Regions from separate parts of the Paenibacillus terreus genome, predicted to be linked through region 3. Evidence: riboswitches for the same ligand, from Rfam matches in the RefSeq annotation. Region 3 holds a riboswitch; each other region holds the start of a gene.
The links. Region 3 has a riboswitch for cyclic di-GMP ahead of ACE5KN_RS03305 (helix-turn-helix transcriptional regulator). Riboswitches for the same ligand answer to the same signal wherever they lie in the genome.
Positions count from the first base shown of each region.

Region 1: it holds a riboswitch for cyclic di-GMP, as region 3 does, so the genes downstream of both, ACE5KN_RS05360 (glycosyl hydrolase) here and ACE5KN_RS03305 (helix-turn-helix transcriptional regulator) in region 3, are expected to answer to the same signal.
Region 2: it holds a riboswitch for cyclic di-GMP, as region 3 does, so the genes downstream of both, ACE5KN_RS25340 (thiamine pyrophosphate-dependent dehydrogenase E1 component subunit alpha) here and ACE5KN_RS03305 (helix-turn-helix transcriptional regulator) in region 3, are expected to answer to the same signal.

Region 1 is NZ_JBHIRX010000002.1:248,320-253,818, forward strand. Features, by position in the region: gene ACE5KN_RS05345 (glycosyltransferase) at 1-204, shown strand, start outside; gene ACE5KN_RS05350 (UDP-glucose dehydrogenase family protein) at 204-1,544, shown strand; gene ACE5KN_RS05355 (sugar phosphate nucleotidyltransferase) at 1,608-2,981, shown strand; cyclic di-GMP riboswitch class I at 3,150-3,237, shown strand; gene ACE5KN_RS05360 (glycosyl hydrolase) at 3,266-4,843, shown strand; gene ACE5KN_RS05365 (discoidin domain-containing protein) at 4,889-5,499, shown strand, end outside.
Region 2 is NZ_JBHIRX010000019.1:9,807-15,305, reverse strand. Features, by position in the region: gene ACE5KN_RS25350 (isopeptide-forming domain-containing fimbrial protein) at 1-2,219, shown strand, start outside; gene ACE5KN_RS25345 (SDR family oxidoreductase) at 2,452-3,267, shown strand; cyclic di-GMP riboswitch class I at 3,582-3,676, shown strand; gene ACE5KN_RS25340 (thiamine pyrophosphate-dependent dehydrogenase E1 component subunit alpha) at 3,814-4,830, shown strand; gene ACE5KN_RS25335 (class I SAM-dependent methyltransferase) at 4,904-5,499, shown strand, end outside.
Region 3 is NZ_JBHIRX010000001.1:721,519-727,017, reverse strand. Features, by position in the region: gene ACE5KN_RS03320 (type I polyketide synthase) at 1-964, opposite strand, end outside; gene ACE5KN_RS03315 (class I SAM-dependent methyltransferase) at 1,018-1,968, opposite strand; gene ACE5KN_RS03310 (3-hydroxybutyrate dehydrogenase) at 2,029-2,808, opposite strand; gene ACE5KN_RS03305 (helix-turn-helix transcriptional regulator) at 2,977-3,579, opposite strand; cyclic di-GMP riboswitch class I at 3,852-3,943, opposite strand; gene ACE5KN_RS03300 (DUF6809 family protein) at 4,160-4,465, opposite strand; gene ACE5KN_RS03295 (ribbon-helix-helix protein, CopG family) at 4,610-4,834, opposite strand; gene ACE5KN_RS03290 (LuxR C-terminal-related transcriptional regulator) at 4,976-5,499, opposite strand, start outside.

The DNA.
Region 1 (5,499 bases), on a different contig from region 3:
CCGTATCTGAACGGTGTTTTCTTCCGCAGGCATGAAGTGGAAGATGTGCTGGAAGCCGTGGAAGCCGTGGAAAGGCATGAATGGAACGTGGACGACATTACACGGCATGCGCGTAAATTTGACGAAAACACGTTCAAGGAACAGTTCAAGAAGTATGTGGAGCAAGCCTATGTGAACTTTCTTAAAGGGGGATTGAAGCCATGATGAAGCTGGCTGTGATCGGAACGGGATATGTAGGTCTGGTATCGGGAGTATGCTTTGCGCTGAAGGATAACAAGGTCATTTGTGTGGATATGGCTGAAGAGAAAATTGAAAAGCTGAAGCGGGCCGAGTCGCCCATTTACGAACCTGGTATTGAGGAGCTGATTGAGCAGAATCTCCGCGAAGAGCGGCTTGAGTTCACCTCGGACCTGGGTGAAGCTGTTCGCCGTTCCGATATTATTATTCTGGCGGTCGGGACACCATCCCTGCCAAACGGGGAAGCCAATCTGCAGTATATTGAGCAGGCGGCGGCCGATGTAGGCGCGGCGATGAACGGCTACAAAATCATTATGACCAAGAGCACCGTGCCTGTCGGAACGAACGAAAAAATCCGTGAGGTTGTTGCGCGGCATACCCGTCATGCATTTGATATCGTATCCGCACCCGAGTTTCTGCGCGAAGGATCTGCGATCAGCGATACGCTGCATCCTGACCGCATCATTATCGGGATTGACAATCCAGAGCTGCGTGAGACGATGGTCGAGCTGCACCAGGATTTTACGGACAATATCTATGTAACGGATATCCGGAGCGCCGAGATGATCAAGTACGCCTCCAACGCCTTTCTGGCCACGAAAATTTCATTTATTAATGAGATCGCAAATATTTGCGAAAAAGTGGGCGCTGACGTCACCAATGTAGCGGTTGGCATGGGTATGGACAAACGCATAGGCTCCTCCTTCCTGCAGGCGGGAATCGGATATGGCGGTTCGTGCTTCCCCAAGGACACGAATGCCCTGATTCAAATCGCGGGCAATGTGGATTACGAGTTCAAGCTGCTTAAATCCGTAGTGGAAGTCAACACAGATCAACGCTATATGATTATTTCCAAGCTGCGCGAATCCCTCGGGCAGTTAAACGGTATACATGTAGGCATTTGGGGCTTGTCCTTCAAGCCGAACACGGATGATATCCGGGAGGCGCCGTCTCTTGAAATCGTGGAGACTCTGGTGAAGGAAGGCGCGTTTGTCAAAGTCCATGATCCGATCGCGATGGACAAATTCAGGGAGCAGTTTGATCACGAGCATATTCAGTGGTGCTCCACGGCCGAAGAAGCGGCGCTTGGCTGTGATGCCGTCTGCCTGCTGACCGATTGGGATCACTACAGGCAGGTTGACCTGCGCATGCTTGGCTCCGTGCTGCGCAAGCCGGTTCTCATTGACGGACGTAATGTATTTTCCGAACAGCAGATCGCCGAATCCGGATTGGAGTATTATTCGGTCGGCAGACCACGCATGAGTGGGCTGAACGGCCTTTCGCCAAGCGTTGCGGGTGCAGTATAATATTAGTGTATAGGAAAATTTGCCCTTTTAAGGAAATTTACTTCGTGGAGGGAGAGTGGAGTTATGAAATTGGTACTCTTGTCTGGCGGTTCCGGTAAAAGGTTATGGCCTCTGTCCAACGATTCCCGTTCCAAACAATTTCTGAAGGTGCTGGAAAGCCCGGAGGGGCTTCCTGAATCCATGGTGCAGCGGGTATGGAGACAGCTGGGAGACGCCGGAATGGCGGAGTCCTCATATATTGCAACTGGCAGAGCTCAGGTCGAAATGATTCAGAGCCAGATCGGCGGCGACGTCAGCATCATCGTGGAGCCTGAGCGCAGGGATACCTTCCCGGCCATTGCGCTTACGGCTACCTACTTGTACAGCATCGCCGGCGTATCTCCGGATACGGTTGTTGCGATTTTGCCGGTGGACCCGTATGTGGAGCAGACCTTCTTCCATACGGTGGCACGCATGGAATATACGCTGCAGAAAACGGGCGCCAATCTGGCTCTGATGGGTGTCGTTCCATCCTATCCATCCGAAAAATACGGTTATATCATTCCGAAAGAAGGACCGGCCGGAATTGCAGGCTGCCTGCAGGTCAGCCATTTTCAAGAGAAACCGAGCAAAGAGCAGGCTGAGCTTCTGATTGAGCGGAGCGCGCTCTGGAACTGCGGAGTTTTTGCTTTCCGTCTGGGATATCTGCTGAACATTCTGGAAGGGAAGGGGCTTCCGCTGAATTATGAAGAACTGCAGAAACAATATCATATTTTGCCTAAAATAAGCTTTGATTATGAAGTGGTAGAGAAGGAAGAGAATATCGTAGTTCTTCCATATGATGGCTTCTGGAAGGATCTCGGCACCTGGAACACGCTGACGGAGGAAATGTCACAGCGTCAGGTGGGCAAGGGAGTAATGACTGAGGATTCCGTGAATACAAGCCTGATCAACGAGCTGGACATTCCGGTTACCATTATCGGGGCCAGCGATCTGATCGTAGCGGCCAGTCCGGATGGCATTCTTGTAACCAACAAGGCGGAGAGCCCGCGGATCAAGGAAGTACTGAAGGCTCACAATCAGCGTCCGATGTATGAGGAGCGCCGTTGGGGGCATTACCGGGTTGTGGATTATGTGAAATATCCGGAGGGCAATGAAGTGCTCACCAAACGGATTTGTATCGAGAAGGGCAAAAATATCAGCTACCAGCTTCATCGCAAGCGGAGCGAAATTTGGACGATCATCAGCGGCGAAGCGGAAGTGATTCTGAACGAGAAGCTGCACAAAGTAAAGGCCGGCGACGTTGTCCGCATTCCGGAAGGCACCAAGCACAGCATTCTGGCGGTGACCGATGTGGAACTGATTGAGGTACAAGCAGGATCGGAGCTGGTGGAAGAAGATACCGTCCGTTTCTGCATGGATTGGAATGAAATTTCTCTGCAACAGTTCATTTCCTGAAAAACGCACTTGTTGCGTTTTTACGCATATCATTGCAAAAAATGATGTTGTTTTACAGGTTTTTTTGTCATAATATCTGAAAAAATGGGTTTCAGCATAAATGATCTATTAATTTTTGGTAAATCGGAGTCGATACTCTAGGATAAGAAGGAGCTTCATAGACCTTCATACGAAAAATGGCAACCCTGTCGAAAGACAGGTGAACGCAAAGCTATAGGGCCTTACCCCATCGAGGGCTGGCAGCCTGGCTACCGAGAGGGAGAGAATTGGTGAAAACTTATTCTATGTATCGATTTTTTAAAAAACTGCTGCCTGTCGTGCTGTTTTGCTCTCTGCTCCCATCAGGCCTGTCCCGGGAACACACTGCCCATGCCGAAGCAGCGCCCATTAATCCGGCTGCTTCGGCCGGGGCGCGCGAATTATATGCGTACTTGTCCAGTTTGGACGGAAAAGGGATGATTACAGGTCAGCATGATTATCTGGAGAGCCCGGATGAGCTGAACATCAAACTGAAGAAAATCAGCGGGCAGTATGCCGGCCTGCACGGCTATGAGCTGGGGGCTGTCTCCAACCAGTCGGCTGCAGAGGCCGAGGCCCAGCGCAGCAATGTAGTGTATAGCGCGATTAATTGGCACAATGCCGGCGGCATCGTTGCCATAACCTTTCATCAGGCGCTTCCCGGCAAACCGTTGACCTGGGCCAATGTACAGGCCAAGATTACCCAGGCGCAATTTGACAAGTACGTGACACCAGGTACCAGGGAATATGCACGGCTGATCGCGGATCTGGATCAAGTCGCGGTGTCCCTTGGCCAGCTGCGGGATGCGGGTGTGCCCGTTCTATGGCGGCCTTACCACGAGATGAACGGGGATTGGTTCTGGTGGGGAAACAAGAAGAACTTTGTGAAATTATGGGATATCATGTATGACCGATTTGTGAATGTCCACCAGCTGAACAATCTGCTGTGGGTCTGGAATCCCAACGCTCCGAATGCTTGGTCAGCTCCTTATGTCAGTACGTTTCCCGGTTTGTCCAAGGTCGACATTCTGGCTGCGGACATCTATGACAATGATTTCGAGCAGAGCTACTACGACGGATTGCTGAGTCTGGCCGGAGAAAAACCGATTGCCATTGGCGAGCACGGCGAGATGCCTTCCGAGAGAGTGCTGTCTGCCCAGCCGAAATGGGTCTACTCCATGACCTGGGGCAACATGCTGACACAAAACAATTCGAACGATCAGATTATTGCATACATGAATGAAGACAGAACACTGACTCGGGATGAATTGGCTGCAGATATGGCCGCTCCTCCTGAAGCCCCTCCTGTGGAGCCGCCTGATACTGCTCCTCCGGGAACACCGCCGGTCGGGGAGGAACCTGATCCGGAGCCTGACCCGGAACCTGCCCCCGAGCCTGTTCCAGATGCGGTATATGAGGGACTGCACGCCGAGTTCTTCAACAATATCGAGCTAAGCGGAACACCTGTGCTTACGCGCACGGATGCCAAGCTGGATTTTAACTGGCGCAGTGCCGCGCCGGATCCGGCGGTACCTGCCGATCAATTCTCCGTACGCTGGACAGGCAAGGTAAAACCGAAATACAGCGGCACCTATACTTTTACGACCATTTCCGATGACGGAATCCGGGTATGGGTGAACGGGCAGCAGATCATTGACAGTTGGTTCAAGCAAAGCTGGACAGAGCGTAAGGGAAGCATCAGCCTTGCGGCGGATCAGCTCTACGACCTCAAAGTGGAATATTACGAAGGAACAGGTGATGCCATGGCACGCCTGATGTGGGAGAGCGAGCAGGAGGCCAAAGCGGTCATTCCTTCGAGCGCTTTGTTCCATACTGTGGAATAGCTCTCTCTTTCCGGCAACCCTGTACAGAAAGTGTGGACATGAACAATGAAAAATTGGTTGGCTAACAAGTATGTATATTTGCTTCTGGGCCTGCTTGGCTTGGTTATCTTGTTTTCGCTTTTGGGTTATGCCAACAAAAGCAATCAGGAAAATGAGAAGAACGCCGCTACCACCTTGTGGATGCTTGGCGTCAGCGATGATTCCTCCGCTGAATTCAAAGGAGCGGCGGGCAAGGAATCGGCCACCCTGGACGTTCAAGCGGCGAGCGCAACGGCGTTAAAGGCGGCGGGAGGAGCGGCGCAGGCCGTTAAGACTTCCACCCCTGTTATTCAACTTAACGGATCCATTCCCCCAGGACTGAATGCCGAGACCAATCCGGAGCTCGTGCTCGAATATGAGCTGGACACCATTCCGGCCAATGGTGTCCGGTTTAATGTCCGCATTCTGGACGCCAGCAAGGCTGTGCCGCAGATGGCCGTGTTTTCCAACAACCAGCTTTCCGGCTTGATTCAGATTGCGGGTGTGGCGGGAACCGGAAGCCAATATACCTTCAAGAGCAATTATCAATTATATATCCCGAAGGAACAGCTGCAGACAGGAGTAAATCAGCTCAAGCTCCGGGTGGCCCGGTGCTTGTACTGCTCGGAGGCGGAGAA
Region 2 (5,499 bases), on a different contig from region 3:
ATCCGCGTGGAGTTGCATTGGAGTCCAACAAAACGGCAAGCCTTCTGGAGAAAGCGTCCGGCAACACGGACGCGCAGCACGCCGAAGTGGGAGATACGCTGTTGTACACGATCCAGACCCGCAACACGATTGAAGACGGCGTGGTGCGAAATCTCACCATATCGGATACGATTCCGGCAGGCCTGGAGTATGTGCCAGGCAGTTTGACCGTAGATGGAATTTCCGTCAGCGATAGCGCGGGAGACGACAGCGGTCATTATGCCGGCGGCCAAATTGTCGGCCAATTTGGTGATGTGACGGATACTCTCTTGCACACCGTTACATTCCAGGTGAAGGTATTGCCTGGCCAGGCGGGCAAGGATATTCCGAATATAGCCGCAGTTGATGGGGATAACGTCGAGACTCCGGATCGACCGGACACGACGGTTGAAATTTACCCGCGCTTTGCAGTCCTGGAGTCCGATAAAACATCCGAGATTCAGGCTAAAGCACCCGGCAACACGGATACGCAGCACGCTGAAGTCGGAGATACGCTGCTGTACACGATTCAGACCCGCAACACGATTGCGGATAGTGTGGTGAGCAACCTCACGATTACGGACGAGGTTCCGGCAGAACTGGAATATGTGCCGGGCAGTCTGAGTGTGGACGGCGTGTCCGTCAGCGACAGCGAAGGGGACGACAGGGGCTATTATGCCGGCGGCAAGGTGGTCGGCCAGTTTGGCAGCATCTCGGATACGAATTGGCACACCGTTCAGTTTAAAGCCGTGGTCCGGCCGGGACAAGCAGGCAAAGATGTGATCAATATCGCCCGGGTGAGTGGCGATAATGTGGGGACGCCGGGCAGACCAAGAGAAGAAGTACAAGTCTATCCGCGGAACCCGCAGATTGAATCGGAGAAATCTGTAACGAACGTGGATGCAAGCAAGGCCACGTATGAAGTCGGGGACACGGTGGCTTATACGATTCGTACAAGAGCAGTGGTGAACGATACCTATCTGGAAAATCTGACGATTACCGATACGCTGCCGGAAGGACTGGAGTACGTACCGGACAGCCTGAAGGTGGATGGTATGTCCGTGACGGACACGCAAGATAGTGATGCTGGTCATTCGGTCTCCGGCGAAGTGTATGGTTCATTCGGCAATGTCGATGATATGAACTGGCATACGCTGGAGTTTAAAGCCATCATCCAGATGGGTTACGACGGCCAGGTGATTCAAAATACAGCGCTGGTAACCGGCGACAACATTGGGCAACCAGGCGAGCCGACGGAGAAAATTGTCGTTGAGGAAGAAGCGCCTGTAGTCATTCCGCCGGTAGAGCCACCTGTGCAGCCGCCAGTTGATCCACCGGTAGATCCACCAGTACCACCGATCGTGCCTCCTGTAAATCCACCAGTAAACCCACCTGCAACTGAAAATCCGGGCAACGGAGGTTCAGGCGGTGGCGGCGGTGGAGGTTCGCAAGATGATGATGCTGTTGAACCGGCTTCCCCGGTGCTTGAGTCCGAGAAATCGGCGAAAGACCTGAACGGAGGCAGCGTCGAAGTTGGCGATGTGATTGAGTATACGATCCGCACACGCAACACCGTCGAGGACAGTGTCGTGACCAATCTGGAAATCTCGGATGCCCTGCGTGACGAACTGGAGTATGTACCAGGCTCGCTGAAGGTGGACGGCGTGACTGTCACCGATGCGCTGGACAATGACAAAGGCTCTTATGCCAATGGCATGGTGAGCGGACAGTTCGGCGACGTTACGGATACGGATTGGCATACGATTGTATTCCAGGTCAAACTAGCCGCAGGACAACCCGGCCAAACGATCCGCAACGTAGGTGAAGTAAGCGGGGATAATCTGGATGATTCGGATACGCCATCTGAAGACATCATCATTGGCGGCGGAAGCGGCAGCAATCCCGGCATACCGGGAGGAGAACCGAACGACGGCGCTTCCACTGGCAACCCGAACAACCCGGGCTGGGGCGATTCTGATTCCGGTTCCATAGATTCCGGCCAATCCGGCGGATCGGGTGGGGCTGGAGGTACAGGACAATCCGGCACATCGGGTGAATCGGAGAGCGGAGGTTCTTCCGGCAACGGGGATGGCACTGGCAGCAAGCTGCCGGCAACCGCAACGAATATGTACGGTTATATGCTGGCCGGATGCCTCATTCTGCTTGCAGGTCTGTTCCTGCTCAGAAGAAAGAAAGCCTAACCGGAAAGATGAAAAACAGACTGTCCCCAAGTTTGAATGGCTTAGGGGACAGTTTCTCCTCAACCCAAAACTTGGTAGTCATGTCCTATTCAAAAACGGGATCTCATCCAATATCATTATGGCAGCATTATACTTTGTACGATTCATAGCAAGCCCGTTGATTTGGTTTTCGATGACATTGTTTTGCGAGCGTTCCCAAAAAACACACCAATGATTTGCAGGAGGGCAAAACATGAAAACAATTATGATTACGGGTTCATCGTCTGGAATTGGAAAAGCTGCAGCCAGGTATTTTGCTGAACAGGGATGGAATGTGATTGCTACCATGCGTTCACCTGAAAGGGAAACCGAACTGTCGCCTCTGGAAAATGTTTTGGTAACGAGGCTCGACGTCGAGCAGCAGGAAACGATTCAAGAAGCCGTGAGGTTAGGGCTGGAGCGTTTTGGCACAATCGATGTCCTGTTAAATAATGCAGGTTACGGAGTCTTGGGGATCTTCGAGGCGGCTTCAGACGAGCAAATCCGAAAGCAGTTTGAGGTCAATGTCTTTGGCCTTATGGCGGTGACCAAGGCCATTCTTCCTCATTTTAGAGCTAATCACAATGGAGTAATCATCAATCTATCTTCGATGTCTGGAAGAGTGGGGCTGCCTTCATTTTCGCTTTATCATGCAACTAAATTTGCGATTGAAGGCTTCACGGAAACTTTATCGTTTGAGCTTGCTTCTCAAAATATCCGGTTAAAACTAATTGAGCCTGGTGTGGTCAAAACGGACTTTTTTGGCAGATCTCTCGATTTATTGTCCATTGAGTCTTTGCCAGACTATCGGGCATACTCCGAATCGGTTCAGCCCTTGGTGGAGGCAATTATTAAGACGGACAGCGCATGCACTCCGGAATTGGTGGCGGAGATCATCTATCAGGCGGCGACGGACGGTACAAAGCAGTTGAGATATGTAGTTGGAGAAGATGCGAAAGCGTTATTGGAGCTCAGGAAAGAGATCGGCGAAGATGCTTTTGTGCAACATATCACGCAGCAGTTTTCTTGATATCAATCAAATCACAGATACGTCACAAGGTCTCTGGTCCGTCAGAGGCCTTTCTTGCTGTTTCTGGAGCAGGAAAAATTCCTACCATATTCCAAAAACCATAGATAAACGTGCAAAAAATCCCAAAAAATTCTAATATAAACCAATCAAATGTACCATGGAATTCGTTATTTACGCATATGTCTCTACATAACGCAGAAAAACGCACAGGAATTCGTACATTGTCGAATGTTGAAAAATATGGTAGCAAGGTCCTGTTCCACATAAAGTAAGAATCATGCAATAATATACAATATATTACAACTTTATACTTTGTACGATAATGGCAAACCCGTTGAAAGGCGGTGACGCAAAGCTATAGGGACTAAGGCGGAAGTACCACAATCCTCTATGTCAGCCAGTTACCGAATACGTCGGAAACCTCCGTCTATTCACTTCTAGAAAATTTCATGATGGTCAGATGGGAGGTTTTTTGTGTTGTGCAAAATGACGAAAACGGGATGAGACCCATTTTCTTCTGAAAATAGTGTTGGGGAGGGGATCATGATGTTAGCCGAAGACGAGCATTTCAAGGCGGGGAACAGGCATCAACAGCTCGGTTTGTCGAATCAGCAGGTTCTGATCATGTACCGGGATATGGCTCTGGCACGGAAAGTCGACGAACGGCTGGGGTTGCTTCATCGGGCTGGGAAAATCCCTTTCCACAACCCTTGTCTGGGTCATGAAGCCGCACAGGTAGGGGCGGCGCATGCGCTGGATATAACGAAAGATTTTCTCTGCCCGTATGATCGGGATATGGGCATGGCCATCGTTTTCGGCATGACGGCAAAGGAACTGATGCTTGCCGCTTTTGCCAAGGCCGAAGCTGCGAACAGCAGCGGGCGGCAAATGCCCGGGCATTATGGCAGTAAAAAAAATCGTATTCTTTCGACTTCCGGCCTCACCGCTACTCATGTCCCGCATGCCGTAGGAATCGCCTTGGCCGGCAAAATTCGGGGAGATCATCCTGTAGTGTTAGCCGCTTTTGGAAATGGAGGCAGCCATCGGGGGGAGTTTCACGAAGCAGCGAACTTTGCAGGAGGACACAAGCTTCCGGTCATTTTTTTCTGCGAACATAACCAGCATGGTCTTTCGGTCCTCTCCTCGAAGCAGGCGGCACCTGATAGTGTTGTGGATCGGGCAAAAGGGTACGGCTTTCCTGGCATTCGTGTGAACAGCAGCGATCCCCTGGAAGTATACAAGGTCACGAAAGAGGCAGTCGACAGAGCAAATAGAGGAGAGGGCCCTACGCTGATCGAGGCCGACCTCTGCCGCCAGGCTCCTTATTCAAGCGATGACGATGATCAAGGATATCGTCCCCGCAAGGAAATAGAGGAAGCAAAGAAGCACGATTCTCTTGAATCCTTTAGCCGTTATCTCAAGGAATCCGGGATATTGGAGGAACATGCGGAGAAGGAAATTCATGAACGAATCGTCAGGGAAATCGACGAGGCTGCGGAATACGCGGAACTTGCCCCGGACCCAGTCCCCGAGGATATCTTTAAACACGTTTATTCAAATTAGGAGAAAATAAAGCTCTACTGCCGAATTGAATGGAATGCCGCAATCGTTAAAAGTCTTCCAGGGAGGGAAACTAATGGATCAGACGATTGAAAAAGAGTTTTTTGAAGATGTTGAAATGAAGATTAATCAAGGCCAATACTCTGAAGCATTAAGTACTCTTTACGATGGATTAGGAAACATACGTCGACAGTACTCAACAGAAGATTGGACCCAGTTTATCCCCCGATATCGTCAGCACTCCATAAGCCATTTTTTCTTGCAAGAACCACTATCCCGTCGAGCATTTGAAAGACCGCGTGGTTATGCAGGTGATCCTATAATGCTGGACTTGCAGTATGACTATGAAAAATTGGAATCGTCACCCTACGAGAATGAACAATCAGAGATTGCTGATTTTCTATATTATGACTTAAACCGTATGGCTCATGCAATTAATGCTAACCGTGAAAGAAGACGTATTCTTTCCGGCAAGATTGATCAAACATCAGAACGTGTTGCGAATCCTTATATTCTCTCCGTCGCTTGTGGTCATTTAAGAGAAACATCAGATTGTGCTGCGGTAAAAAACAAAACGATTGGAAAATTTGTCGCCATTGATCAGGATCAGGAGGCTCTTTCGGTTGCTGCGGAAGCCATAAATGACTTTGGAGAAACGATCCAAGCCTCAGT
Region 3 (5,499 bases):
CCTTTGCCTGACCTTCTGCTACAGGAGCATATATACTTTTGGCTCTCCCGTCGGAAGATGTGCCCACCCCTTTTATGACGGCATAAATCTTATCCCCGTCACGCTCCGCATCGGCCAACCGCTTGAGTGCAACCATCCCGACTCCTTCTCCGAGGATTGTGCCGTCCGCCGCATCCGAAAAAGGACGGCAATCGCCGGTGGGCGATAGTGCGGGGGTCTTGCTGAAGCACATATATGCAAAAATATTGTTCATCGCATCAACGCCGCCTGTGATCACCATATCCGATTTTCCTGTGGCCAGCTCCATAATCGACATGGAAAGCGCTGATAAGGAGCTGGCACAGGCAGCATCAACTACACAGTTGGTTCCGCCCAAATTGAGCCGATTCGCGATGCGGCCGGCAACAACGTTGCCAAGCAAACCAGGGAATGTATTTTCCTGCCACGGCACATAAGAAGCCGAAATGCGTTCGCAGATCTCTTCGATCTGAGACTCCGGCAATCCGCTCTCCCGCAATGCCTTGGCCCATACCGGACGCTGCAGCCTGGAAGCCATGTCGGAAACCAATGAGGCCGTCCAAGTACCAAGGATGACACTAATGCGCTCGCGGTCCATTTGCCGGAACTGTCCGCGTGCAGCATCGTGCAATACCTGATTGGCCACAATCAACGCTAATAGCTGACTCGGATCGGTGGCTGGAAGATTAAGGGGAGGTAGGGCATACTCCAAGGTATCAAAGTCAACATCCCCCAAAAATGCACCCCTTTTGGAATAGGTTTTATCCATCGCAGCAGGATCAGGATCATAATAATCCTCGACCAGCCAGTGTGTAGGGGGTACTTCCTGAATCATGTCTGTTCCAGCAAGTATATCATTCCAGAAACCAGAAACATCCGTCGATCCAGGGAACAGAGCACTAACTCCAACGATTGCGATATTACAAGGATTCTGCTGATCTAACATTGCTAACCACCTTCAATCCCATATTTTTGTAACGAAGTTTGCAACGCCCGTTGCTACACAGATCCAGCGTTTGCTCCGCCGACCTTCTCAATTTCCATAAAAATGATAACCTGGTTTTTTTCCACAAACATATCAACATCATTAATTTTCTCTTGCGGTATTTGTTGTATCAACGCTTGCATTCGCTCTTTATCCCGATAAATGAGCCACCAATCCATCACAGCCTCCATGTAAGCAATAGAGGGAGTATCCGGAAGATAGTTAGCTATGAGCAATCGACCTCCTGGATTGAGTAAGTTAAATAAATTGCTGGTTAATTTTTGCGCAAGACTCTCTGGCAGATAGTCATATAAACCAGCGGTATAAATAAAATCGAAGGAAGGAAGGGGTACTGTGTCACAAATAAGGTCAATTAAAGTGGCATGGATCGTTTCTCCAAAATCCTTTATTAGTTCAGCAACGACAGAAAGAGCTTCCTTGTCCTGATCCATAGCGACAAATTTTCCGATTTTTCTGTTTTGAATCGCCACACTATCTAATGCTTCTCTCAGATGGCCGCAAGCAACTGAGAGAATATATGGATTCGCAACCCGTTCTGCAGTTTGATTAATCTTTCTGGACAAAATATGTTTTCTTTCACGAACAGCGTGACTTGCTTGAACTATACGGTTAAGTTCGCAGTTTAGAATTTCGGAAATCTCGGTGGGTCTGGCACAAGGTGTTGCTACTTTATCATGGTCATATACAAAGTCGATCATTACAGGATCACCCGCATAACCGCGCGGTTTTTCAAATGCCCGACGGGTTAGCGGATCTTGTAAGAAAAACTGGCTTACTGCATGTTCACGATATTGGGTGACAAATTGTTTCCATTCTTCTGCTGAGGAATGGCTGCGTATGTGGCTTAATCCATCATAGAGGGTACTACACGCATCAGAGAATTGGCCTTGATTGATTTTAATTTCTACTTGATTCAGTAAATTGTTTTTATTCAGTTGATTCATATTGTGGTTTAACCTCCAAGAGAGCTTTCAACGGTCTTCGAATATCCCAATCCCCTGGTATTACATACCCCCGGATACACTCAGCGTTTGACCAGTTATAGCGGCTGCTGCATCGGAAGCAAGATAGATGGCAGCTGCGGCAATCTCAGACGGATCTATAAAACGTTTCAGAGGTTGCTTACTCCAAAGATGCTTATGGAGAACTTCCTCCTCGGTGATCCCGTCTGCTCTGGCTACTTGTGCTATTTGTTGCATGATCAATTCCGTTTTTACAGCACTTGGCAAAATAGCATTAACTGTAATACCCTCGTCCACAGTTTCAAGCGCTACTGTACGCGTGAGACCCACAACGCCATGTTTTGCAGACACATACGCGGATTTATAAGCGGCAGCCTTTATACCATGAACAGAAGAAATATTAATAATTCTTCCATACTGTTGTTCTTTCATAAAAGGAACCACGTACTTCGTTAACAAGAAAGGACCGGTCAGCATAACATTAATCAGTTGGTTCCATTTTTCAATGGGGAAATCCTCTACTTTGTCAATATGCTGCAAGCCTGCATTGTTGACCAGAACATGGACGTTTCCCCGCTCTGCGATCACCTGTTGGACAAAAAGCTGTACTGATACCGGATCTCCAACGTCCAATTCGTAACCTTTTGCCCGGTCTCCAAGATCTTTCGCACGGCTAACCGCGCTTTCCACGTTCAAATCACCAATCGCAACGAAGTCACCATTTTTGACAAATGCTTCGGCAATAGAATAGCCAATGCCGCGAGCGGCACCTGTGACGATAACTGTTCTTTCCCCCTGGAATGGCATTTGCATATCCCTCATTTCTTGTAAAGTAGCATGTCTTGGGTGCGGATCTCTAAGCTGCCTTACAACATTCTGTTACATAAAATTATAAAATTCTACATAAATAAAAAAAATACCCATAATTGGGTATATGATTTTTATGTAACATTTTTCTGAAATTAGTTAATGCCACGTCTCTACCAAGTGCTATGAAAATTTCTTAAGAAATGCCCTTATATGATTGACTCTCGTTTTTGCATAGATTTTTTTTATAAAAGTACGAACCGTACTCTCACTGATCCCATAAATATCCGCCATTTCAGGTACATTTTTATTCTCCAGCCACCCATAAGCTATTTCTTTCTCACGATTGGTTAATTCATATTGATCAAAGAGAGAATAAGTCAGCTCTTTCTGTAGAACGGGGTCCTTTTGAGGCAATTTGTCTTCGATATTCCTTGCCAGATGTTCAATGAGGGGCAGAGCAAATGTAACCTCATGAAAATAGTGAAAACAGAGACTAAGATAACCTATAATAACATTTTTTATGCGAATGGGCGTACAAACCCAGGACAACTCGGCAAACAATGTGCTGCTATGCTCCTCTCCAATGACAACAGAAACCGCTTGATGCTCCATGGATAATGATATGGCATTGATCCCCAAGTGTTCCTTCGCGAAAGATGTACCCTTTGTTATATGATTTCTTTCAAAATAACTTATTAACAAATCAGTACCGCGGTAATCGACAACAGTTCCATCCGGATCTGTAATCACAAGTAAAAAGGGGATCGACAGCATGTCGTTCATACTCCTGGTTTCCTCTTGCAGCAAATGCAGGATTTCTTTTCGTTCAATCAACCTTTCTTTTCAGACATACTGAGAATATTAGGAAAATGATCGTTAACTTCTAGTAATATTCCTTGGTACATTATTTTCCCTTCTTCCCTTTAAGAATAAGCGACTAATAATGAAACCAACTCCTAATTATCGCCACGGCTGAATTCGATATCCATTGAAAAGAATGAAGAACCTTCGTCCATTTTGGTAGCATAGCAACATAGACGGAGGCTTCCGTCGTATTCGGTAACTGGCTGGCATAATAGATTTGTATTTCACTTTAGCCCCTGTAGCTTTGCGTCGCCACCTTTCAGTGGGTTTGCTATTGTCGTACGAAATATGAAATTGTCAATTTGCTTAGTAACCCTTCACGGACAACTTACAAATAATTATAAAATCCGACTTAAATAAATAGAATACCCAGAATTGGGTATTTCTTTTATTCTCTAATTGAGGAATCATGAAGATATCTGTCAGAATATTCAAGAGATAAAAGCCCGCTCATTACGAGCGGACCCGGAAGATGGTCATTAAGTTGTTAGTTGCATCATCATGACAATCCTGAAGCTGTATCCTGAAGCAATCCTTCGCGTTTGCTCGAGACTTCGATCATCAAGTTGGCTCCAAGCTTGAACCCATGTTGAAAAGCGGCTTCAACATGCATGCTGTTGACACGATCACACAAGTCAAAATATTCTTCAAGCTGACGAAATGCTTCGTCACCCAATCGGTCTCGCCATTGTTCCGTCTGCGCGACCACTTGCTGGCTTAAGCGTCGGTATTCTGGATGAGATGGCACGATGGTTTCATCGGGATGAAGCTGCCCGCGGTACAGGGCTTCCAGAATGGTTTGCATATTAATCCTCCCATAAATGTCATCGCATCGCTTGAATGAGAATCCTGCACATGGTAGGATATTTATGCAGTCTGCTTACTCAAGCGGATGCGGGGTAGGAAGTAGCGGTGTTCTTTGGGGACATTGCGCTGCTTCCTTCTTTAATTATTGGAGATCGTCGTAGATCTTCTCAATCCCCTTGCGCACGACATCCGAACGTGACATATTCAGCTTCTTAGCAGAAGCCTCAAGCTTTCTCATCATGTCCTGATCGATACGTATCTTGATCGTTTCGCTTTTGGGATTGTCAGATGGAGGACGCCCCATCTTTTTGGCCGACATTGCTTCACCCCACTTTTTGGTCCACAATAATATATTATTGTGGACCAAAAAGTCAATCGAATCATTCAGCCGCTCACTATTTTTTTCGGCAGATTAAGAGGCTATCCCAAAATAAATTAATGTGAATGAACGTTAACAAACAAAAAAATACCCACAATTGGGCATTTTATGCTTATGTATTTTTGTATGTTATGAAAATTTCTTAAGAAATGCTCCTTTATGATTGACTCTCGTTTTGGCATAGATTTTTTTGATAAACGTACGCACCGTACTTTGACTAATGCCGCAACTATCCGCAATTTCAGGTACATTTTTATTTTCGAGCCACCCATAGGCTATTTCTTTCTCACGATTGGTTAATTCATATTGCTCAAAGAGAGAATAGGTCAGCTCTTTTTGCAGAACGGGGTCCTTTTGAGGCAATTTGTCTTCAATATTCCTTGCCAGGTGTTCAATGAGGGGCAGTGCAAATGTAACCTGGTGAACATAGTGAAAACAGAGGCCCAGGTAGCCTATAACAACATTTTTAATTCGAATAGGTGTACAAACAGAAGACAATTCGGCAAACAATTTGTTGCTATGCTCGTCCCCAATGACGACAGACACCGCTTGATGTTCCATGGATAATGATATGGCATGGATTCCCGCGTTTTTCATTGCGAAGGATGTACCATTTCTTATATTATTTCTTTCAAAATAACTTATTAACGAAT